Regions from separate parts of the Paraburkholderia caledonica genome, predicted to be linked through region 3. Evidence: predicted binding sites of a transcription regulator. Region 3 holds the regulator's gene; each other region holds the start of a gene.
The links. Region 3 encodes LexA, which represses DNA repair genes until DNA is damaged. Its sites were predicted from a motif close to ACTGTATNNNNATACAGT; they were not measured.
Positions count from the first base shown of each region.

Region 1: the regulator LexA is predicted to act here: its motif matches at 3,926-3,943, upstream of imuA (translesion DNA synthesis-associated protein ImuA).
Region 2: the regulator LexA is predicted to act here: its motif matches at 4,046-4,063, upstream of H281_RS0122255 (ATP-dependent helicase).

Region 1 is NZ_KB911043.1:169,203-177,242, reverse strand. It holds gene H281_RS34850 (HrpF/NolX family T3SS translocon protein) at 1-1,491, shown strand, start outside; gene H281_RS0125660 (hypothetical protein) at 1,535-2,878, shown strand; gene H281_RS0125655 (superoxide dismutase) at 3,120-3,737, shown strand; gene imuA (translesion DNA synthesis-associated protein ImuA) at 3,955-4,662, shown strand; gene H281_RS0125645 (Y-family DNA polymerase) at 4,592-6,073, shown strand; gene H281_RS0125640 (error-prone DNA polymerase) at 6,080-8,040, shown strand, end outside.
Region 2 is NZ_KB911041.1:34,490-42,529, forward strand. It holds gene panS (ketopantoate/pantoate/pantothenate transporter PanS) at 1-310, opposite strand, end outside; gene H281_RS0122235 (MATE family efflux transporter) at 794-2,206, opposite strand; gene H281_RS0122240 (RNA-binding S4 domain-containing protein) at 2,530-2,748, opposite strand; gene H281_RS0122245 (hypothetical protein) at 3,060-3,524, shown strand; gene H281_RS0122250 (hypothetical protein) at 3,606-3,887, shown strand; gene H281_RS0122255 (ATP-dependent helicase) at 4,106-6,235, shown strand; gene H281_RS0122260 (DUF4088 family protein) at 6,387-7,154, opposite strand; gene H281_RS0122265 (AzlD domain-containing protein) at 7,477-7,806, opposite strand; gene H281_RS0122270 (AzlC family ABC transporter permease) at 7,803-8,040, opposite strand, start outside.
Region 3 is NZ_KB911034.1:861,045-869,084, reverse strand. It holds gene H281_RS0104040 (CysB family HTH-type transcriptional regulator) at 1-462, opposite strand, end outside; gene H281_RS0104035 (sulfate/molybdate ABC transporter ATP-binding protein) at 542-1,600, opposite strand; gene cysW (sulfate ABC transporter permease subunit CysW) at 1,600-2,634, opposite strand; gene cysT (sulfate ABC transporter permease subunit CysT) at 2,631-3,527, opposite strand; gene H281_RS0104020 (sulfate ABC transporter substrate-binding protein) at 3,678-4,727, opposite strand; gene lexA (transcriptional repressor LexA) at 5,034-5,684, shown strand; gene H281_RS0104010 (hypothetical protein) at 5,792-6,148, shown strand; gene H281_RS0104005 (DUF2939 domain-containing protein) at 6,259-6,942, shown strand; gene H281_RS0104000 (universal stress protein) at 7,135-7,599, opposite strand; gene nodI (nodulation factor ABC transporter ATP-binding protein NodI) at 7,875-8,040, shown strand, end outside.

The sequences.
Region 1 (8,040 bases), on a different contig from region 3:
AAGTCGGACGGCAAGTTCATCGCAGGCGACATAAAGCGCACACTCGCGGACCAGCAACTGGCCGCGTCGCCGGATCGTGCAAACGCGCTCAACGTGTTGCAGCGTCACGAGGGCGAACTCGGCACGCTCAAGTTCTCCGATCTCGACAAGAAGATCAACGATCCGAAAACGCCGCCCGATCTGAAGGCGGCATTGCAAACGGTAAAGAACGATCCCGGCTTGCAGCAGATGCTGGACTCGGGCAAGAACGGCAAGACGGACGGCAAGTTCAGTGGCGGCGACGTGAAAGCGCTTTCGAACTCGCCCACGTTGATCGCGATGAACCAGAAGCAGGCCAGTTCGTTCGAGAAGAACTACATTCCGTCGGACGACACCAGCGGCGCGAAGCAGGGCCGCCCCATGACCGCTAACGACGCCGAGCGCGAGCTGTACCGCTATTCCGACAACCTGCCCGACCCGGTGACGAAGGACTCGTTGCAGCAGATCGTCGACGGAACGGGCAGCGAGGGAAAGCGCCCGCCTCAAGTGATCGCGGCTGCCCAGTATTACCTCGATCATCCGGACGACTGGCAGAAGCTCGCAGGCAACGCCGACGGCAAGGTCAAACGCGGCAAGCTGGAAGACGCGATTTCATCGAACGTCGAATTGAATGCAGACGAAACCGCCACCGTGAAAACAATGCAGGCGAATTCCGACGCGTTCTTCAAGGACGGGAACCTGACGCGGGACAAGCTCAAGACCTTGTCGAACGATCCGAACCCCGACGTCGCGAAAGCCGCGAAGCAGCTGCTCAACGATCCGATGCTGTTCGGCATGATGGACAACGCGCTGCACGGCAATAGCGGCTCGTTTTTCCACGCCGCCGACGACGGCAAGATTTCGAAAAAGGACTTCGACAAATTCACCTCGACGATGAACAAAACGCCCGCGCCGACCTACGCGACTCAGGCGCCGTCGAGCGCGGAGGACGCGAGCGCGATCGCCGCGATGCAGGACGGCGAAGCCGACCAGCCGGACACGAAGGCAAAGAAGGGCGGCCAGTTCCAGGACTTCCTGCACGGACTCCTCACGATCGCCTCGAAGATCGAGGGTGTTGTGTCGAAGGTGCTCGGCGTGATCGCCGATCTCAAGATTCCGCTTATCAGCCAGCTGGCGGCAGCGGGCTCGGTTGGCGCGCAGGCGCTTTCGAGCGGCTACGAACTCGCCGACACCGCGCTCGAAGGCGGCGACATGAAGCAGGCCGGCATCAAGGCCGGCTTCGATGTGGGCGGCGCGGCCCTCGGCGCGCTGACCGTGCCGGGTGCGGGCACGGCGCTCAAGGGTGCGGAGTCGGCGGCACTGAACGCGGCGTATCAGGCCAACAAAGGTGTGATCAACAAAACGGCCGCGAAGGAAGCGGGTAAGCAGATCGCGAAGGACGGCGCGAAGGAAGTTGCCGGAACCGAGTACGACGATCACAAGGACGATTTGAATCTTCCGGGCGCGGCCTGATAGCAGCGATGCACCGCGAGATCACGCGGATTGGAGAAAGACGATGCTGAAAGGGATTCCCCTGGATCACAGGGTGCCCGACGGGCGGGCGAACAGTAGCGAGACCACTAATGCGAACGCTAATGCGACCGGTGAGGTGACGGATAAAGCGGCCGGTGACAGAGCGCTTGCGCAGTCGTCAGGAACGAAGCCGCGCAGTGCGCGCGAGCCGTCGGCGGCGCTGGCAAATTTGCCGGATAAAAGCAACGGGTCACCTGGGCCGCTTAAAGTACGGACGTCGAAGAGCGCCGCTTCGGCGTCGAAGTCCGGGCCGCGCATCGAGCCCGACGACAACGCGCAGTTGCTCCACGAGCAGATAACCGGCGCTGTGAAGTCCGGCGGACTTCGTGCGTGGAGCTTGCAGACCCAGGGCGGCGCCCCGAAGGTCGCGCCAGAAGACGTTGCGGAGCAGTGGAAATACTCGAGGAATGACTCCGATAGTCAACGGACTTCGACGCGACTCGCGGGCTTCATTCTGGACGGGAATCCGAAGTTGCACGGAACCGAGTTGCAGGCCGTTGCGTCCCGTGCGAGCAATCGCATTGTGATGTCGATGAACAATGGCGAAGCGAACGAGAAGCTCCAGAGGCGTTACGGCGATGCAGCCAGGCTCAGGGACCATCTCGGCGAATTCATTGCCGAAAAACTTCGTACTGCGCCGCAAAGCGGCGCTTCGCCGTCGCTCAATACAGACGACAAGCTGCGCCGCGCGCAGAAGCTGTTCAACTGGCTCGGCGAAAATCCCGATGTCGTCCTGACCGTGACCGACAACCCGTCCCGGCACCACGCCGAGATCAGTGTGAGGCTGACGATCGAAAAGCACTATCCCGAGATGTTGAAGGAAGGTCGCGCCGCGGGTTCCAAGCCGCCGTGCCTTGGTTGCGTCTTGTGGTTCAACGACCGCGACGAGCTGACGGAATATCAGGACGAAGAGCAAAAGGTCCCGGCAGGTCCGCTGTTTCTCACGCCCGATAGTGGCCTGCGCACGCAGTTCGCGACACACGGGGTCGAGCCGATGGGTGCTGTGACGCCTGCTGTCATCGGCAAGGTCGCGGACACCGTCAAGCGCCAGGTGTCGGGTCTGAAGCTCGACATACGTCCGGTAACGAGTGGCAGAACCGACAACATCCCGCGCTCGCCGACAGACGACGAACCGGACACGGCGGATTACACGAAGGCGTTCGAATTCGGCAAGCCGCTCTTCGAGCAGAAGCTCGCCGTGAAGCAGAAGCTCCATGCGAAGCAGAAGCGCGTTTTGAATCAGCGGAACGACGCGAAGCAGAAGACCGAAGCGAAGCAGCAGAGCGACGCGCCGCAAGGCTCCCAATCGTCCCAATCGTCCCGTTAGAAGCGGGCAAATAATTCCCCGCCGCGATGGAATAGCCAGATAGCGTGGAATGTTGTGTGAGTGCGGCGGACATCATGAGCGCCGCGCCACATTACTGGGGATTTCAAACATGCTCAAATCGTCTTTGTCGCGCCGTCGTCTGATGGCAACCGGATCGCTGGCGTCAGTCGGTGTGCTGCTTTCGAAGATGTCATTCGGCGCGAGCACGCAGGCCGCTACAACGGCTGCAAGCTCGCGTGGGGTGCCGGCGTATCTCGGCGCGTCGCCGCAAACTCTGCCGCCGTTGCCGTGGGCGGACAACGCGCTCGAACCGGTTATCTCGGCACGTACGATCGGGATTCACTACGGCAAACATCATCGTGCGTACTTCGACAATCTGCACAAGCTGCTGGCCGGCACGCCGCTCGCCAATGCGTCGCTCGAAGAACTGATCATGCAGTCGCACGATCAGCCGGCGCTCGTCGACGTGTTCAACAACGCAGCGCAGGCGTGGAATCACAATTTCTACTGGAACTCGCTCAGTCCGGATGCGAGCGCGCCGAGCGAGAAGCTGCAGGCGGCGATCCAGCGCAAGTTCGGCTCCACGGAAGCGTTGACCAAAGCATTGGTGGCCACTTCGGCGTCGCAATTCGGCAGCGGCTGGGGATGGCTGGTGGTCGATCGAGGCGAACTCGCGGTGGTGAAGACGAGCAATGCGGAAACCCCGTTCACGCGCGGTCAGGCGCCGCTGCTGACGGTGGATGTGTGGGAGCACGCCTATTACCTCGATTATCAGAATCGCCGGCCGGATTACCTGGTCGCGACCGTGTCGCGTCATTTGAACTGGGCGTTTGCTTCGGCGAATCTGGATCGGGTTTGATTCCAGCGCTTCAGCCCGTTCATTGAGATTCAGACCGCACATCGCCGCAATGGCGGTGTGCGTCGGGAAGTGCCTGCTGTATGGCGTTTTATCTGGAATGGATGCCCCACGAGCTTGGGCACATACCTGTCCTTTCATTCGTTCCCAAAAAAAGTGCCTGTTCCCCGTCGCGAAAATCCGTGTAGGATACTGTACATCCATACAGGTTTTTTCGTCCATGACTGCCTCTTCTCCACCGCCCGAAGCGATACACCCGTCCCTGTGGCGGGCGTCCCAGCTTGCGCGCGGCCGGGGGCAGGTGGTCGACACCGGCTATCCGGCGCTATCGGCTGAACTGCCCGGTGGCGGCTGGCCAGTGGGCGCACTGGTCGACCTGCTCGTGCAGCAGCCGGGTGTCGGCGAGCTGCGGCTGCTACGTCCGGCGCTCAGTGCAGCGGGCAACCGGCCCATTGCGTTCGTCCAGCCCCCGCATACACCGGACGGCCTCGGGCTCAGCTACATCGGCTTGTCGCTTGAGCAGGTGCTGCGCGTCAAGGCGCAGAAAACGGCGGACGCGCTGTGGTCGGCAGAACAGATTCTGCGTGCCGGCAGTTGCGGTGCGCTGATTTTCTGGGCGCAGTATGCGCAGGCTTCGTCGCTTCGGCGCCTGCATCTGGCGGCGCAGTCGTCGGAGACGCTTTTCGTCATGGTGCGGCCGCTCGCGAGCGCTCAGGACGCGTCGCCGGCGCTATTGCGGCTGGCGCTCAAACCATCTGCCGACGGCCTGACCGTCGACATCGTGAAACGACGAGGGCCCTCGCGCGCGGAGCCCCTGTCGATTCCCCTTCAACCCACTCCTGTTCTGCTGTCACGACATGCGCGTCTTCCTCGCCGTTCACCTGCCGAAGTTGCCGCTCGAAGTTTTCAGGCCGAAGTGGTCGCCTGAGCCCGCTCACGGCAGTGTGGTGCTCGAGAAGGACAAGGTCGTGATTGCGGACAGCGTCGCGCGCGCGGCCGGAGTGAGGCTCGGCATGAAACGCGGGGGCGTGCTCACGCTGTCGCCCGAGACGGACATGCACGAACGCGACTTCGCGCGCGAGCAGTCCGCACAACGCGAGGTCGGCGTGGCGCTAATGCGCTTTTCGCCCGAGGTCGCGCTGCTCGATGAAGCGACCGTCGTCGTGGAAATAGGCGCGAGCCTGCGCCTCTTTGGCGGACTGCTTGCGCTGTGCCGCGAGGCGAAGGCGCTGCTTGCCACGCTCGGTCTCACCGCGCGCGTGAGCGCCGCGCCGACCGGCCAGGGCGCGTGGCTGCTGGCGCGATATGCGAAGGGGCGGGGCGCGCGGCGCGTGCTGAAGCTGTCCACGCTCGAGCAGCGCCTCGCCGCGCTGCCCATGATCGCGGTCCCCGAGGTGCGCGAGTTCGCCGACTGGTTCGCGGGGCTCGGCTGCGAAACCATCGCCGACATTCGCCGGCTGCCGCGCGCCGGGTTGCAGCGGCGCTGCGGAGAACACCTGCTCGATTCGCTCGACCGCGCATTCGGCACCGCGCCGGAACTCTTCGACTGGCTCGAACTGCCGCCCACGTTTTCCGCGCGCATCGAAATGCCCGACCGGCTCGAACATGCGGACGGCGCCGTGTTCGGCGCGCATCGGCTGATCGTGCAGTTGTGCGGCTGGCTCTGCGCAAAGCAGTTGGCGGTTACCGCAATACGTTTGTTGCTGGAGCACGAGCGGGGGCGCGACGCCATTGAACCCACCATCATCGACATTGCCCTCGGCGAGCCAACGTGGCGTGAAGAACACCTGGTGAGGCTGCTGAAGGAGCGCTTGCATCGCATCGAGCTCACCGCGCCGGTTATCGCATTGCGTCTGGACGCCTCGAAAGTGGAGTCCGCTGCGCCGGCTTCCGATACGCTTTTTCCCGAGCCCGGCGGCTCAAAGGAAGATCATGCACGGCTACTCGAACTGCTGGTCGCCCGGCTGGGTGACGAGAACGTGCTGCGGCCCGCGCCGAGTCCCGACCATCGGCCGGAAGTCGCCAACTGCTGGGTGCCGGTGACGCAACCGGTGAAGCCCGCAGTCATACCGGAAGGCTTGCCGAGGCCCACGTGGATGCTCGATACGCCGGTGCGCTTGATAATGCGCCAGCATCGTCCGTTCTATGGCTCGCCGCTGCGCATGGTGTCGCCGGGGGAGCGTATCGAGGCGGGCTGGTTCGACGGCGAACTCGTGACGCGCGACTACTTCGTCGCTCAGGCAGACGACCAGAGCTGCTACTGGATTTACCGCGAACGTGTCAGCAGCCGCGACGCCGAAGAAGACCAGCGGTGGTTCCTTCATGGCCTTTTCGGATGACGCGCCATGGATGCCACCTTCAGCATGCTGCCGGCGTATGCCGAGCTTTTCTGCCTCTCCAATTTTTCGTTTCTGCGTGGCGCGTCGCACGCCGAGGAACTCGCTGAGCGCGCCGCGCAACTGGGCTACTCGGCGCTTGCCATTACCGACGAGTGCTCGCTTGCCGGTGTGGTGCGCGCGCACGTCGCGGCGAAAGAAGCGAAGCTGCCGTTTATCATCGGCTCCTACTTTCGTCTGGTGAACGCCGACGGCTCGCCGGCATTCGGACTCATCCTGCTGGCGAAAAATCGCGAGGGCTACGGCAATCTGTCCGAACTCATCACGCTGGCGCGTACGCGCGCGCCGAAGGGCGAATACCGGCTCACGCCGCAGGACCTGTCGCGACCGGAGAAGGAATACCGGCACCTGCTGGGCCTGCCGGACTGCCTGGCCATTCTCGTGCCGACCTTCCCGGCAAAAGAAGATGTGCTCGATGCCCAGGTCGAATGGCTGGACGAGACCTTTCCCGCACGCGCGTGGGTGGGCCTCGTGCTTCATCAGCGGGCGATGGACGACATTCACCGCGGCGCGGTCGAATTCGTCGCGCGCAACCGGGACGTGCCGGTGGTCGCACTCGGCGAAGTGGTCATGCACGTGCGTTCAAGAAAACCGCTGCAGGACACGATAACCGCCATTCGCGTCGGCAAGCCGGTTCATGAATGCGGATACGAGCTTGCGCCGAATGCGGAGCAGCACCTGCGCTCGCGGCTGCGGCTGGCCAATCTGTATTCGCCGGAGGCACTTGCCGCGACAGTCGACATCGCCGCGCGCTGCACCTTCTCGCTCGACGAACTGCGCTACGAATATCCCGATGAACTGATACCGCCCGGCTTTACGCCGACCGCTTATCTCCGGCAGGAGACGTACATCGGCGCGCAACGGCGCTTTCCGTCGGGCATTCCGCACCACGTGCAGGAGCAGATCGAGCACGAACTTGAACTGATTGCCGACCTGCAATATGAACCGTACTTCCTGACGGTCTACGACCTGGTCCGCTTTGCGCGCAGTCAGCACATTCTGTGTCAGGGACGCGGATCGGCGGCCAATTCGGCTGTCTGCTATTGCCTCGGCGTGACGGAAGTCGACCCCGCGCGCGGCAACATGCTTTTCGAGCGCTTCATCTCGAAAGAGCGCGGGGAGCCGCCTGACATCGACGTCGACTTCGAGCATCAGCGGCGCGAAGAAGTGATTCAGTACATCTATCGCAAGTACGGTCGCGACCGCGCGGCGATTGCCGCTGCGGTCTCGACGTATCGGGCGCGTGGCGTCTTGCGCGAAACGGGTAAGGCGCTCGGCGTCGATATGCAGATAGTCGATGCGGTCGCCAAGTCGCATCACTGGTTCGATAACAGTGCGGACCTGCTGAAGCGCTTCGAGGAATGCGGGCTGAACCCGCAAACGCCGCTCATCCGCGCGTGGGCCACGCTCGCCGCGCAACTGTATGGTTTTCCGCGGCATCTGTCGCAGCATTCGGGCGGGTTTGTCATCAGCCGGGGCAAGCTCACGCGCCTCGTTCCCGTTGAGAACGCCGCGATGGCAGAGCGCAGCGTCATCCAATGGGACAAGGACGACCTCGAATCGCTGGGGCTGCTCAAGATCGACGTGCTTGCGCTCGGCATGCTGTCGGCCATTCGGCGCACGCTCGACCTCGTGTCGGAGCAGCGCGGCGAGCGCTTCGAGATGCAGGACATTCCCTCAGAAGACGATGCAACCTACGACATGATTTCCGCCGCCGACACGGTGGGCGTCTTCCAGATCGAGTCGCGCGCACAGATGTCGATGCTGCCGCGCATGCGGCCTCGAACGTTCTACGACCTGGTGATCGAAGTGGCCATCGTGCGGCCGGGTCCGATTCAGGGTGGTGCGGTTCATCCTTATCTGCGACGTCGCCAGGGCTTTGAGCCGGTCACCTACCCGAGCAAGGATTT
Region 2 (8,040 bases), on a different contig from region 3:
TCGCCACGCTGCCCACCAGCACCATGCCGGCGGTCAGATCGGGCGGCATGCGCAAGGCTTTCGCGATGACCCAGGCGGCGAGCGGCATCACGAGGTAATGCAGCACGATGCCTGCGATCACCGGCGCGGGCCGTGTGAAGACGCGCTGAAAGTCGGCGACGGACAGCGTGACGCCCATCGCCAGCATGATGATGGTCAGAAGCGTGGTGACGTGCGGAGCGATGCCGGTAAACGAAGCCGGCGAGAAATACGCTGCAACCGAAATGAGCACGGCCCAAACGGGAAAAAGACGGGTGATGCGGGCAAGCATGGGGCAAGGTCCTTGGTTATGTTTTATAGCGAGAAGCGGAGGTTGGTCGTTCGCAAGCGGGCGCAGCGCTGAAGGCGGCGACGCTCTGCCGGGTGCGGCGCCTCACGGACTGCAGCGAGTGCCTGTGAGCGGGACGCGCCCTATGTCGCGGTTGCTGCAGTTGAGTCGCAAGCGAACGGCAGGTTGTCAGCGGATGGTGGACCTGCTGGCAGCGCGGTCCTTTGTGAGGCGCGCAAGCGGAGCTTCGGTGGATGGACGCGGGTTCGCGACACGCACCGAAGAAGTCATGCATTTTAGCGTTGTGGGCGGCAGCTTGCTGGCTCTATGGTTGCGCGTGCAACGGGTTTACCGCGACGTTGGTTTGCTGTGCCATTGTCCCATTTGCGGCAAGACCGGCCGCCGGGCCCGAGCGGATTTCCCGTCCGCAAGCGGACCTGTCACGCAGCGCGGGCGTGCCTGCAACGACGAGTCCGCTACCCGCGTTCAGACCGATGCGGCAGGCGGCGCGTCCGCCGCAACCGGCACGCGCCGCAAGCTTAGCTTGTGAAAGCGCAGCGTCATGAGCAGCGCGACGCTCGCGAGTCCGGCCGCGAGGCCCCACCATAAACCTCGAGCACCCAGCCCGGCATGAAAGGCGAGCGTATAGCCGGTCGGAAAACCGATCACCCAGTAACCGAATGCAGCGGCGATCATTGGTATGCGCGTGTCTTTCAAACCGCGCAGGCAGCCTGATCCGACCGTTTGCATGCCGTCGACGATCTGAAAAATCGCTGCCACGCCGAGGAGCGAACTCGCGAGCGTAACCGTCGCCGCATTGGCCGGGTCGTCCAGGTGCAGATAGAGGCCGACGATCCAATGCGGCGCGGCGATCAGCACGATTCCCGACAACGTCATGAAGCCGACGCCGAGTGCCAGCGCGACGAAGCCCGCATGACGCGCGGCGAGCGGCTGCCCGGCGCCGGACCAGAAGCCGACTCTCACATTGGCCGCCTGGCCGATCGCGAGCGGCACCATGAATGCCACTGACGCGACGTTCAGCGCGATCTGATGTGCGGCCAGTTGCGACTCGCCGAGCAGCCCGACCATCAGGCCTGTCGCGAGGAAGAGCGTCGATTCGACGCCGTAGGTGATCGCCACCGGCCAGCCGATACCGAACAGCTCGCCCATCAGCGGGACGTTGGGACGCGTGGCGACCACGAAATGGCGATAGCGCGGCCGCAGGTGCAACAGCGCCATCAGCACGAGCGCGGTCAGCCAGACGGTGATGGACGTCGCAGCCGCCGAGCCGAGGAAGCCGAGCCGCGGCAGCCCGTACGCGCCGTGAATCAGCCCGTAGTTGAGAAAACCGTTCACCCCGACGCTGACGAGCGACACCCACAGGAGCCGCCGCGCCGCGCCGATCGCCGGCAGGAACGAGCGCATCAGACCGACGCCGATCAGACTGCCCAGCGCGCCCCAGCGCAGCACCGCCGCATACTCGCCGACGTTATGCGCGAGCAGCGCCGGTTCGCCGAACGCAAGCAGGATGGGCGTCGCGAACGACAGCAAGGCAAACGCCGGCACCGACAGCAACACCGACAACACAAAACCGGTCCAGTAGATGTGCGGCACGCGGCTTTCGTCCTGCGCGCCGCGCGCATGCGAAACGCTCACGCTGACCGACGTCAGCACGCCCTGCAGCAGCGTCACGACCACGAAGAACAGATTGGCGCCCAGACCGCCGGCCGCGAGCGCGTCCGGTCCGAGAGAGCCGAGCAGGATCGTGTCGGTGACGCCCATGGCCATTTGCGACAGCTGCGCGATGGCGAGCGGCGCGGCGAGCCGCGCGGTGTCGGCGGCGTGGCGGGACAAGGTCGGCGGACGGGTGGCCACCCGGGTGAAGCCGGATTGAGTCATGGAGCGTGTGAAAGTTGACGGAATGACGACGCCGTGACCGCTGGCGACCGCCGCGGCACTGGAAGCACCGAAGGCAACGGAAGCGCGCTCTACGAGAGACGCGTGGGCTCGCGGTCGCATGGCGGTTCACGAGCCTCGTAATGACGCCGATCGAGGCGGCTCGCCAGGGTTTCCCGGCGAGCCCACGGTCGGCGATGTCAGCGGGGCCGTTCGTCTAGCGAAACCAACAGCTTATTGCGTGACCGCTGCAAAGTCGATGGATTAAGCACATTTTTGGTGCGCGAGTTTCCTGCGGAATCTCGTGGGACCAGCGCGGCAGGACGTCAGGCTTCGTGGACCGCGATTCGCGTGTCGCCGAGCAGTACCACCTGTCCTGCGCGGATCTTGCACGTTTTACGCGTTTCGACGCGGCCGTCCACAGTGACGGCTCCGTCCGCCACCATCATCTTCGCCGAGCCGCCGCTGTCCGCGAGCCCCGTGATCTTCAGCAGATTGTGAAGTTCGACGTAGTCGCCGGTGAGCGTGAAATCGAGGTTGGGCATGGGCATTGCACCTTCAGGCAAGGGGTTCGCATCATAAAGCACAAGCTTGCCCCTAAGAAGTCGCGTTGTCTCGCGCAGTGTTTCGTGAACGCATCGCAAGCAAATGCAAGCAGATGTTATCCGTTTGTCGGAAAGTGAAACGTTGCGTAACACCGGTCGTCACAACACGACTTCACTCGTAAAGTTCATCTCAGCAGGAAAGCTTGCCGGATCTAGTTCGGCTATGAGCAGACCGGGAGGTCGTCCAGCGCGCCGCAGCGCGATGCAGGGCGTTTCGACCCGGCCACAACAACTCTAGAGAGGAATTTGCCATGACCCAGATTCGTACGCTCCTGATCGGTACCGCCATGACCGCATTCGCCGCTACGGCAGCAGTTGCGCAGACCACGCAGCCCGTTCAACCGGCTGCGGGCATGAATACCCATGTACAGGTTCAGTCGCCCGGCGCCGACGTCGCGCCGGCCGCTCCTGCCGCCCAAGGCGTGCAGCCGGTAACGCCGGCACCGACCCGCCTGACGGCCTCGGGCTCGCCCGATCCGCTGGTACAAAAGCGCGAAGCCAACGCGAAGGCTAACGCGGAGTACCGCGCGTCGAAGAAGGCGTCGAAGGCCGAGCTGAAGGAACAGCAGAAGGCTGCCAAGTCCGAATACAAGGAGCAGGTGCGCGACGCAAAGATCAACAAGAAGGCGGACAAGCAAGCCGCTGACAACGAAATGAAGATGAACCTGCAAAGTCAGGCAGGCGCCCAGACCGACGGCGGCGAAGTTAAGCACTAATGGCAGGCGGAGCCGCGGGCTCAGGTTAGCCCGCGGCGTCGAACCCGACTCGACCTGATGAGACTGGTAAGGAGGAATCGCATGAGCAACACTCGATTTACTAATTCCGCAAAATCCCCGACCGCGCGGCTTTGCGCGTTGCTGATCGCGGGCTGCCTGTCGTCGGCCGCATTTGCGCAGGCAAGCGATCCGGCCGCGGCGCCGGTCACGCACGCCGATCAGAAGGCGGCGAAGCAGCAAGCCAAGGCAGACAAGAAGGCGGCTGTCGCGCAAGCCAAGGCCGACAAGGAAAAGACCGAAGCCCAAGCCGACGCCGACAAGGCGCACGCCGAGGCCACTCTGAAGGACGCGAAGAAGCAGTAGGTTCCTGCTTCCTCATGAGCAGGTGCGACCTGCTCAACGAAACGGCCCGTTTGCGTAAAGCACACGGGCCGTTGCTTTTGTTCGGCTCGTAGGCGTGCGGGGCGGCGTGCGCGTGACTGCGCAGCAGCCACGCTAAAAAAGGGCGCTTGTGAGCGCGGGTTGTATGGATATACAGTATGCGTCGCCGTTCCCGATCCATCCAACGCCCTTAAAACACCGTGCTTTCCGTCGCAGAAACGCCGTCGCCGTCCGATACCGCCCCTTGGCTTGCGAAGTTGAACGACGCGCAGCGCGAGGCCGTCGAATTCGGCACCGATACGCCTCATTCACCGCCGGGCGCCTTGCTGGTCATTGCGGGCGCGGGCTCCGGCAAGACCAGCACGCTTGCACACCGTGTAGCCAATCTGATGGTGAAGGGCGCTGATCCGCGCAGAATTCTGCTTCTGACATTTTCGCGTCGCGCGGCGCTGGAAATGACACGCCGCGTCATACGTATTGCCACGACGGCGCTCGGCACGCGCGCCGCGCTCGCGCAAGGGCTGACATGGGCGGGCACGTTCCATAGCGTCGGCGCGCGGCTTTTGCGCGAATATGCAGAACTGATCGGTCTTGCGCCGGCCTTCACGATCAACGACCGTGAGGATTCCGCCGATCTGATGAATCTGGTGCGGCATGAACTGGGTTTGTCGGCGAAAGAACGGCGCTTTCCGGCTAAGGGAACCTGTTTCGCGATTTACTCGCGCGTCGTGAACACCGGTGCGTCGCTCGGGCAGGTGCTCGATAGCGCGTTCCCGTGGTGCCGCGAGTGGGAAGCCGATCTGCGCATGCTGTTCGCGGCCTACGTCGACGCGAAGCAGAAGCAGAGCGTGCTCGACTACGACGACCTGCTGCTTTACTGGTCGCATATGGCCGCGGAGCCGGCAATTGCCGCCGATCTGTCGGCGCGCTTCGATCACGTGCTGGTCGACGAATATCAGGACACCAATCGGCTGCAGGCGTCGATCCTGCTCGCGCTGAAGCCGGACGGACGCGGCCTGACCGTGGTCGGCGACGACGCGCAGTCGATCTATTCGTTTCGCGGCGCCACCGTGCGCAACATTCTCGATTTCCCGGCGCATTTCGATCCGCCTGCGGTTCAGGTCACGCTCGAACGCAATTACCGCTCGACCGAGCCGATTCTTGCCGCGTCGAACGCGGTGATCGAACTGGCCAGCGAGCGATATACGAAGAACCTGTGGACCGACAAGTCGTCGGCGCAACGGCCCCGGCTCGTCACCGTCGCGGACGAGGCCGACCAGGCTCGCTATATCGTCGAGCAGGTGCTGGAAGCGCGCGAGCAGGGCATGACACTGAAGTCGCAGGCGGTGCTGTTTCGCGCCGCGCATCACAGCGCGGCGCTCGAGATCGAACTCACGCGCCGCAACATTCCGTTCGTGAAGTTCGGCGGCCTGAAGTTCCTCGATTCCGTGCACGTGAAAGACGTACTGGCGGTGCTGCGTTGGGCTGAGAATCCGCGCGACCGGGTGGCCGGTTTTCGCGTCGTACAGTTATTGCCCGGCGTGGGGCCGGCCACGGCCGCGAGAGTGCTCGACGAAATCGTCGCGCGAGCCGGCGTGGGCAATCCCGCCGACACCGCGGGCGGCACGCTCGCCGCGTTCGCGCCGCCGCCTCGCGCGCAGGAGGACTGGCATCCCTTCGTCAGGCTGATGTCGAGCGTGTATGGGCGGCAGACGCCATGGCCTGCGGAGTTCGAGATGGTGAGGCGCTGGTACGAGCCGCATCTGGAGCGCAATCATGAGGACGCCGCAATCCGTCATGCCGACGTGTTGCAGATGGAAAGCATTGCGGGCACGTATGCGTCGCGCGAGCGCTTTCTGACGGAACTGACGCTCGATCCGCCCGATGCCACGAGCGACGAATCGGGCGTGCCGCTCATCGACGAAGACTATCTGATCCTGTCCACCATCCATTCGGCAAAGGGACAGGAATGGCGCAACGTGTTCGTGCTGAACGGGGTCGACGGCTGCATTCCGTCCGATCTGGGTACCGGCAGCGAAGAGGAAATCGACGAAGAACGCCGTCTGCTCTACGTGGCGATGACGCGCGCAAAAGAAGACCTGCATATCGTCGTGCCGCAGCGCTTTTACGTGCACAACCAGACGCATATGGGCGATCGTCACGTGTGGGCGTCGCGCACGCGCTTTATCCCTGCGCACCTGATGCCCTTGTTCGACGCGTATGCATGGCCGCGCGTGCCGGTGCCCAGGGCGCCGACGGCCGCGGGGCTTGCCGCGGCGGCGCAGGCAAAGATCGAAATCGGAGCAAGGCTCAGGAAGATGTGGGACTGAGCGCGGCTCAGTTGGGCGGCGAGGCGGGTCTCGATGCCGCACGGGCTGGGAGCCGTGCGGAAGCTTCCCGGAGGGCTCTCTGGATCGCTTTCGGCAGCAGGCAGCGTGCTTTACACGCTAGCTGCTGCTGGTGGGCAGACGCTGGGCCGAGTTAGCGCGACTGCCGTTGCTGCTGTTGCGGGGCGGGGCGGGGCGGCACGAAGAAGTTGCGCAGCCACGCCGCCATCCGCGAAAACACGTCGTACGGTTCTTCGACGAAGATTTCCGGCTTCAGCAGGCGCAGATATTCCATGATCTGTTGCGCTTCCTGCTTCTGGAACGAGCCGTGCGAAATGCCGAGCCGCAGCAGCCCGCGCAGTTCGCCCAGCTTTTCGCGGGCGGTGCTGCCCACACTCGTTTCGCACGCCACCTTCGCTTCATAAACGCGCTGACGCAGCGATTCCACGAGCCGCCATGCCGGCGTCTGCATGATTTCCTCGAGCGCCTGGATATCCTGCACCGCGCTCTTGATCTGTGCCGAGAGCGGGTCGACCAGCACCGCGTCGCCTTCGGCTTCCTTGACGATCGCCGCCGCCCAGTCGCGACATTGCTTGGCCAACTCTTCCGGCGTCCACTCCGAGCGCGCTGCAAAGCCGAAACCGAATTCCCCGGCCTGCCGCATCAGAATCGCGACGACGTCAGGAAACTCCTTGTCCAACGTGCGTTTCGCCCATGCATACTGGCCGCCTTGCAACATCCGCTGAACGGCGTGCTCGGTCAGCGGCACCATGTTGTCGAGCAGCTTCGCTCGCAAAAAGTCCTCGAACGAAGGCGTCGCGAACTGCGGATCGAGCTTCAGCGATACGCGCAGAAATGCATCGAAATCCTTGCGCAGCGTCGCAATCGTCTCGTCTTTGAGCGTGAGGGTAATTTGACCCATGTGTCTATCCCGTTTGGTCCTGCCGCGCGGCCTCGTCGTGTTCGTCCGGTCGCAAGCGGACCCGGAAGACTGGACGTGCAATGGCTGCGCGTTTGATTCCTGCCTGTTGCCGCGTCTGGCGGGACGTATCCCGACGAGCGGACCTCGACTGCATATCGGCGGATCAACGGGAAACTTAAGGGTTTTGTCGGATATGAGGCAGGCTTTGCCGCGCTGCCTGGACGGTATTGCGACGCTCGTCCGGAGCCGACGTTGAACGCGGAAGCCTCGCCACCGGCGGCTTCCGCGTGAGTGAGCCCTTACGTGCTGGAGCGCACGCGCGTTATCGCAGCATCACGCCTTGCCAGACGAAAAACACCGTGAGGCCCACGGCGATGGTTACGAGCGGCCGCCGCGTCAGCGCGCTCACGATTACAGCGGCCAGTGCGCCAACCAGTTGCGGATTGCGCCACGTCAGTTCGGCACCGGTGTCGGCGCCATGCGGCGAGACCGCCATCGGCACGATGATCGCCGTCAGCACGGTGACCGGCACGAAGCCGAGCGCCGTGCGTACCAGAGGCGGAAACACCAGCCGGTCGCCGAGCATGAAGACTGCGGCGCGGATCACCCACGTGATGAGCGCCATGCCGAGTATCAAAACGACGTAGTTCATCGCGATCCCTCCGCCGACCGGCGCGCACGCCGCAAGCCGAAGCCCGGCGTGGAAAGCAGTACGCCGACCACGACGCCCGCGAAGACGGCGGCGAGCAGTCCGAGCTTGTATGGCCACGCTTGCCAGAAGAAGGCCAGCGTGCCCGCGGTTACCGCGGCCGCGATGTAGCGCAACGCGGTGAGCTGCGGTACGACGATCGCAATGAAAGTGGCGACCATCGCAAAGTCGAGTCCG
Region 3 (8,040 bases):
ACGGTCGAGCGCTTCCGTCGAGATGCCGATGTCCGCCTCGCCGTTGATGATCATCTGCGCGATCTGTTGCGGACTGCCCTGGCGCAGCGCCAGATGCACCTTCGGAAAAACCTCGGTGAATTGACGGATCACCTTCGGCAGCGCGTAGCGTGCCTGCGTGTGCGTGGTCGCGACCACCAGATGGCCACTGTCCTGGTCCGCGTACTGACGCGCGACGCGGCGCAAATTCTCCGCGTCCAGCAGCATCCGCTCGATCAGTTGATGCACCGCCTTGCCCGGCTCCGTGAGACCCGTGAGCCGCTTTCCGCGTCGAATGAAAATGTCGACGCCGAGTTCGTCCTCGAGATCCTTGATCTGTTTCGACACGCCCGACTGCGACGTGTAGAGCACGTTCGCCACTTCGGTCAGGTTCATGTTCTGACGCACGGCCTCGCGCACGAAGCGCAATTGCTGGAAGTTCATCTTGAAGTGTCCGGTTCAGCGAGAGTTGAGTTGTTCGAGTTATTCAGTTCATTCGCGTGGAGTCGCATCGGTCATGCGCTCATTGCGCCGGGAAGACCCGCAGCGCGCGCGGCACCGCCGTCACGCCGTCGCCGATCGAGAGACGCAGCTCGCGCCATGCTTCCCGATCGAGTTCGGCTTCGAGCAGATTGCCCTCGCGGCCCGCGAGTTCGACCCGCACGGAGCCGCCCAGTGTCACGACGCGCCGCACATCGACGACGATACCCTCGCGGTGCCCCGCCGACTGCGGATACAACTGCAAATCGTGCGGACGTACATAAGCGAAAGCCGGACCGCTGAAGTCGGTGCTAATGGCGACCGGCAACGCCGCGCCGTCCACCACGAATCCGCTCGCGTCGACGTTGCCGTGCAGGCGGTTCGCCGCGCCGAGAAACTCATACACAAACGACGTTTGCGGATGGTCGTACACGTCCTGCGGACTGCCGACCTGCTCCACGTGTCCACGATTGAGCACGACGATACGGTCCGCCACTTCGAGCGCCTCTTCCTGATCGTGCGTGACGAAAATCGTCGAGATATGCAGATCGTCGTGCAGACGCCGCAGCCAGCTGCGCAATTCCTTGCGAACCTTCGCATCGAGCGCGCCGAACGGTTCGTCGAGCAGCAGCACTTTCGGCTCGACGGCAAGCGCGCGAGCGAGCGCGATACGCTGTCGCTGCCCGCCCGACAATTCCGACGGATAGCGCTGCGCGAGCCAGTCGAGTTGCACGAGCTTGAGCAACTCATGCACCTTCTCGCGAATCACCGCTTCCGACGGACGCTCCTTCCTCGGCTTCACTCGCAGCCCGAACGCCACGTTCTCGAACACCGTCATATGACGGAACAGCGCGTAGTGCTGGAACACGAAACCCACTTCGCGCTCACGCGCGCCGACAGTCGCGACGTCCTGGCCCTGCAGGACGACCTGCCCGCCGTCCGCGTATTCAAGGCCCGCGATCACGCGCAGCAACGTGGTCTTGCCGCACCCCGAGGGCCCGAGCAGCGCAACCAGTTCGCCCGGCGGAAAATCGAGCGAGACGTTATCGAGCGCGACGAAATCGCCGAAGCGCTTCTGCAGGTTACGTACGGTGATACCCATTACAGCTCTCCTTGCTTGAGCGGGTGTTGCTGCGAAGATTGCATGTTCAGCGACTGCGCGGTCGACGGCAAAGCGGACGGCAGCGTGACGGGTCCGGCGTGCGCCGGCACGTCGCGGGCGTCCGACAGTTCCGCCGACATATGACGCTCGGCGAGCAGTTTCAATGCGAGCGTCACGAGTGCGAGCAAGGCCAGCACCGACGCCACGGCGAACGCCGCCGAGAAGTTGTATTCGTTGTAGAGAATTTCGACGTGCAGCGGCATGGTGTCCGTCTGGCCGCGAATATGGCCCGATACGACCGACACCGCGCCGAACTCGCCCATCGCGCGGGCGTTGCACAGAATCACGCCATACAGCAGGCCCCATTTCACATTGGGCAGCGTGACGCGGCGAAATATCTGCCAGCCGGACGCGCCGAGCACATGCGCGGCTTCCTCTTCGTCGTTGCCTTGCGCCTGCATCAGCGGGATCAGTTCGCGCGCGACGAACGGGAACGTCACGAAGATTGTCGCGAGCACAATGCCGGGCACGGCGAAGATGATCTGCACGTTATGCGCTTGCAGCCACGGACCGAACCATCCTTGCGCGCCGAACATCAACACGTAGATAAGACCCGAGATCACTGGCGAGACCGAGAACGGCAGATCGATCAACGTGGTGAGGAGCGCCTTGCCGCGAAACTCGAACTTCGCGATGCACCACGAAGCCGCGAGGCCGAACACCAGATTGAGCGGCACGGCGATTCCCGCTGTAATTGCCGTCAGCTTGATGGCCGCCAGCGCATCCGGATCGGCGAGCGACTCCAGATAAAAACCAAGCCCCTTGTTCAACGCCTGATAAAACACGGCGACGAGCGGCACGACGAGAAAGAGCCCGAGAAACAGCAGCGCAATGCCGGTCAGAATCCAGCGGACAAGCGGCGGTTCGGTGACCGGATCGGGCCGGCGCGCAATGTTCAGTGGCGCGCGCGGAGCCACGGCGTGCGGCGTGACGCCGTCGGCGTTATCGACGTGACCTGCCGAATGGCGGCTCATTGCGCACCTCCGCCAATGCTTGCAACGCTCGCGGCGCCAGGCGCCGGACCTGCGTTGCCGCGGCTCGTGCGGCGCTGCAGATACCACTGCAGCGTATTGATGAAAAGCAGCATCAGGAACGAGACTACGAGCATCACGACGGCAAGCGCCGTCGCGCCGGCGTAGTCATACTGCTCGAGCTTCGTGATGATGAGCAGCGATGTGATTTCCGACTTCATCGGCACATTGCCTGCAATGAAAATGACCGAGCCGTATTCGCCTAGTGCGCGCGCGAACGCGAGCGCAAAGCCCGTCAGCAGTGCCGGCAACACGGCCGGCAACACCACGCGGCGAAACGTCAGCCAGCGCGATGCGCCGAGGCAAGCAGCAGCCTCTTCCTGCTCGCGCTCGAACTCTTCGAGCACCGGCTGCACCGTGCGCACGACGAACGGCAAACCGATAAAGGTCAGCGCGACGAGCACGCCCACCGGCGTAAATGCGACCTTCAGACCGAGCGGCTCCAGGAACTGTCCAATCCAGCCGTTGCCCGCGTACACGGCCGCGAGCGAAATGCCGGCCACCGACGTGGGCAGTGCGAACGGCAGATCGACCACGGCGTCGACGATGCGCTTGAACGGAAACCTGTACCGCACGAGCACCCATGCGACCAGAAAGCCGAACACCGCGTTGATCAGTGCGCCGCCGAGCGCGGAGAAGAACGTCAGCCGGTACGAGGCCAGCACGCGCGGCGAGCTGACGGCGCGCACGAACTGACTCCAGTCGAGGGTGGCTGTCTTCAGAAAAGTCGCCGCGAGTGGAATCAGCACCACGAGGCTCAGATAAGCCACCGTGATGCCGAGTGTCAGGCCGAAACCGGGCAACGCGCTTGGTTTGCGGAAGGTCAACGTGGTCATGCTCGATACTCTTTCGGTTGATGCTCGTGTTGCCGGCCGCCTGGTCCTGATCGGCCAAAAGCGCGCCAGTGGCGCGCTCCGGAAAGTGACGCGCCGTGGCGCGTCGCGTTGCCTCGGTTCGCGCCTGCCGCGGCGCGGACCTGGGCGGTGTTACTGAGGCTGGTAGATCGAATCGAACACGCCGCCGTCCGCAAAGTGCGTCTTCTGCGCGTTGGCCCAGCCGCCGAACGAATCGTCGACCGTGTACAGCTTCAGCTTCGGAAACTTCGAGGTCAGTTCGGCCGGAACCTTGTTCGAACGCGGACGGTAGAAGTTCTTCGCGGCGATTTCCTGGCCCTGCTCGCTGTACAGGAAGTTCAGATACGCTTCGGCCAGCTTGCGCGTACCATGCTTGTCGACGACCTTATCCACCACCGCCACCGGCGGCTCGGCCAGAATGCTCACGGACGGCACGACGATTTCGAACTTGTCCGGACCGAATTCCTTCAGCGAGAGGAACGCCTCGTTTTCCCACGCAATCAGCACGTCGCCGATGCCGCGTTGCACGAAGCTGGTGGTCGCGCCGCGCGCTCCGGAATCGAGCACGCCGGCATTCTTGTACAGCTTGCCGACAAACTCCTTGGCCTTCTGGTCATTGCCACCCGGCTGATGCGCTGCATACGCCCATGCCGCGAGATAATTCCAGCGCGCGCCGCCCGAGGTCTTCGGATTCGGCGTCACGATCGACACGCCGGGTTTGGTCAGATCGTCCCAATCCTTGATGTGCTTGGGATTGCCCTTGCGCACCAGAAACACAATCGTCGACGTGTACGGCGACGCGTTGTCGGGCAAGCGCTTCTGCCAGCCTTTATCGATCAAACCCTTGTTCGCAATGGCGTCGATGTCATAGGCGAGCGCGAGCGTCACGACGTCGGCCTGCAAGCCGTCGAGCACCGAGCGCGCCTGCGCACCCGAGCCGCCGTGCGACTGCTTGAACGTGACGGTCTCGCCGGTCTTCGCCTTCCATTCTTTGGCGAAAGCCTGGTTCACATCCTGGTAGAGCTCGCGAGTTGGGTCGTAGGACACATTGAGCAGCGTCGTGTCGGCGGCTTGCGCCTGGGCCGCCGCGCCAAGGACGCCAAGCGCGGCTGCCGCGCCGAACGCGAGCGCTGCGATAAGTTTTCGGCTCCTGCCTGCCCGGCCCGCTTCGTGATTGTTCATGCCAAGTTCTCCGCGTGTTGGTGCGCTGAAACAGCGTGTGTTGTTTTGCGTCGGGTCACGTGCACATGAGCGACTGGAGGCCAGTCTATCCAGGGGCTTTCATCATTAAAAATAATGTTTATTCATTTTTTAATACGCAAAAGTGGTAATGACAGCCAGATAAGGCGTTGCGACATGAAAACGGATGTCTTGACGTCGATTTACGACGTTGCAGCGAGGGGTCGAGCCGCAAACTTAAAGTAAAGCTTGAATTGCGCCGGATACTGTATAAAAATACAGGCACCTGTTCATCCATACAGTGGCGCCATGACCAAACTCACCGCACGACAGCAGCAGGTTTTCGATCTGATCCGCCGGGCCATAGAGCGCACCGGTTTTCCGCCCACGCGTGCGGAAATCGCCGCCGAACTGGGCTTCAGCTCGGCCAATTCGGCTGAAGAGCATCTGCGGGCGCTTGCACGCAAGGGCGTGATCGAACTCGCGGCCGGCGCGTCGCGCGGCATTCGCCTGCTTGCTGGCCCGGACGAGGCGCCGCATCAGTTCACGTTGCCGCACGCCAGCATCATGCAACTGTCGCTGCCGCTCATCGGCCGGGTTGCCGCCGGCAGCCCGATCCTCGCGCAGGAACATATCGCCCAACACTATGCGTGCGACCCGGCGCTCTTCTCGAGCAAGCCCGACTACCTGCTCAAGGTGCGCGGGCTGTCCATGCGCGACGCGGGTATCTTCGACGGCGATCTGCTCGCGGTGCAGAAAAGAAGCGAGGCCAAAGACGGCCAGATCATCATTGCGCGGCTTGGCGACGACGTCACGGTCAAGCGCCTGAAGCGCCGCGCGAACGGTATCGAGTTGATTGCCGAGAACCCCGATTACGAGAACATCTTCGTTGAGACAGGCAGTGCGGATTTCGCGCTGGAAGGCATCGCTGTCGGGCTGATCCGCCCGGGCGAATTCTGACAGCACGGGTTTGGCGCAATGAGCGACAAGCTCAGTGCGTCATTAGCCAACCGCTCGCCTGCTCACCGACTAAAGCAGTACTCATGTTGAATCGCCCGGAGAGACTCATGGAACGCCTTGCCCGCCTGTTGCCGTTTCGCCAGTTCGGCCGTCTGCGCCATCTGCGCAAGCTGGTACCTTGCTCACTGATCGAAGCGTCCACGGCCGCTACCGCGTCGCTGTTCGACTCGCCCGCTCGTGGGTCCGACCGGCAGGCCGCGTTGCCATCGTCACTGCCGGCATTCGCCCGCGTGTCGCTGAACTCGGGGCTCAATACTGCCGAGCCCGAGCGCCGTGCGCCTGTGCGCGTGTACCACGGGCCGTCGCGGCTCATCATGGTCGGCACTGTAGACGCGGTGTGCCGCATGATTGACCGTTGCATCGCCGAGGAAACCAACGTCCACGGTGCGGTGTTCGAGTCTTGATGAGTTGTGAGGTGTGGGGCGCGTCGCTCACATGGTTTGTGGCAGCGCACGGATCGTTTCAGCGCGGTTGCGGTCCACGTTAGATCACACCTGAAGGAGTTTTCCGCTCGATGGCAGTTTCAACACCCAGGAAGCGCAGCGCCCGTCCGCTTGCAGTCACGCTTACCGTCACGTTGATCGTGATCGCGCTGATCGCGGCGTTGGGCTTCGCTTATGCCTCCCCGTATATCGCGCTCAACAACCTCAAACGCGCCGCCGACGCACGTGACGCGCAGACGGTGAATCGGTATGTCGATTTTCCTGCGTTGCGCGAGAGCCTGAAGCAGCAAGTCACCGGCTTGCTGACGCGGCGGCTGGACTCACACGGAAACGGCAATCCGTTGGCTGCGATCGGCGCGATGATTGGCGTCGCGTTGATCGGCCCGCTCGTCGACGCGTATGCAACACCCGACGGCGTGGCCGCGCTGTTGAACGGCATGCCGCCGCGCGGCGAGCCGGGTGAGCGGCCCAACGCCGCGCCGGTCACCGGCAATCCGCCTGCTGCCAATGCGCCCGCCCCCGCATCGTCCGGTGCGGACAGCGGCGCGCCCGGCGGCACTACGGGTGATCCGAACGGCAACGCGGTTAATAGGGCCACCCCGCCGCAACCGCCGCAAACCACAGCCGGCTACCGCGGCCTCAACGAGTTCGCCGTCACATACCAGCACGGTGCGGGGGACGCGCGTTACTCCGCCATCTTCATGCGCGAGGGTCTTTTCACGTGGAAGCTGGCGGCGGTCAATCTGAACGAGTGAGCGCCAGGCGCGGCTTGTCAGATCGAACGCGCACGCGGCCGATTTGACCCAATGCACTCGCAATGCACACGCCGCCCGCTACTCCGTCCTCCGCGTTCATCCGGCCCAAAGCTCACGAGCACCCACCCGCACGAAGCACCCGCACGAAGGCTGCATGCCTGGCGCGGGTGGCCGTGCGCCCGAACCGCATCGTCAGGCCGCTTCCTGCTGCTGCTCATGCGCTGAGGAGCACGCGACCAGAATGCTGCATGACACCCGGTCGAGCAGCGGTGTATTGCCAGCACCCATCCACCATCGGGACAAGCCTGTGCGGCAACGGTGGCCCACCACCACCAGGTCGACGTGCAACTCGTTGGCAAGATTGGCGATCTCGTCGATCGGATGGCCGAACGCAAAGTGACCCTGCGCGTTGACGCCGCGCTCGGTCAGCCAGTCCACGCCCTCTTGCAGGATGTCCCGCGCCGTCTTTTCGAAGCTGCCGCATGCGACGTCCGTCAGCAGGCCCGCGCTTTGCGCAATGCTCGAACGCATGTCCACCACCGAAAGCAGATGCGTTTGCGCCTTCAGATCCAGCGCAAGGTCCGCGCCGCAACGCAGAGCCTTGCGGCCTTCACGCGAGCCGTCATAGCACAGCAGGATTTTCTGGTAGCTCGCCATCGTTTTCCCCTTTCCGCAAAAGCGCGGTCTGAATCAATCATGGTGCGCCGCAATTCAGCTTGCAAGGGATGGAAAACGCTAAGTGCGATTGCTGCACGCCCCGGCCTTGTGCATACGAGGCACGCTCGGTGAGGACAACGCCGGCGACGCCTTTGCGGCAGTGCAAGAAGCCACAGCGCGGGGCGCTCCTTAAACCGCCATTTCCCGGCTGATGACCTAGAATGAGCAGCCTTCCCGTCGATTCGCCTCTTTTGCCTGAGCCTCGATCCCTATCCATGCCCGACACCGCTATCGAATTCCAGCAGGTTGAAAAAAGTTACGGCGAAAAGAAAGTTGTCGACGGACTGTCGTTTCATGTCGACGTCGGTGAGTGTTTCGGCCTGCTCGGACCGAACGGCGCCGGCAAGACCACCACATTGCGCATGCTGCTCGGCATTGCCA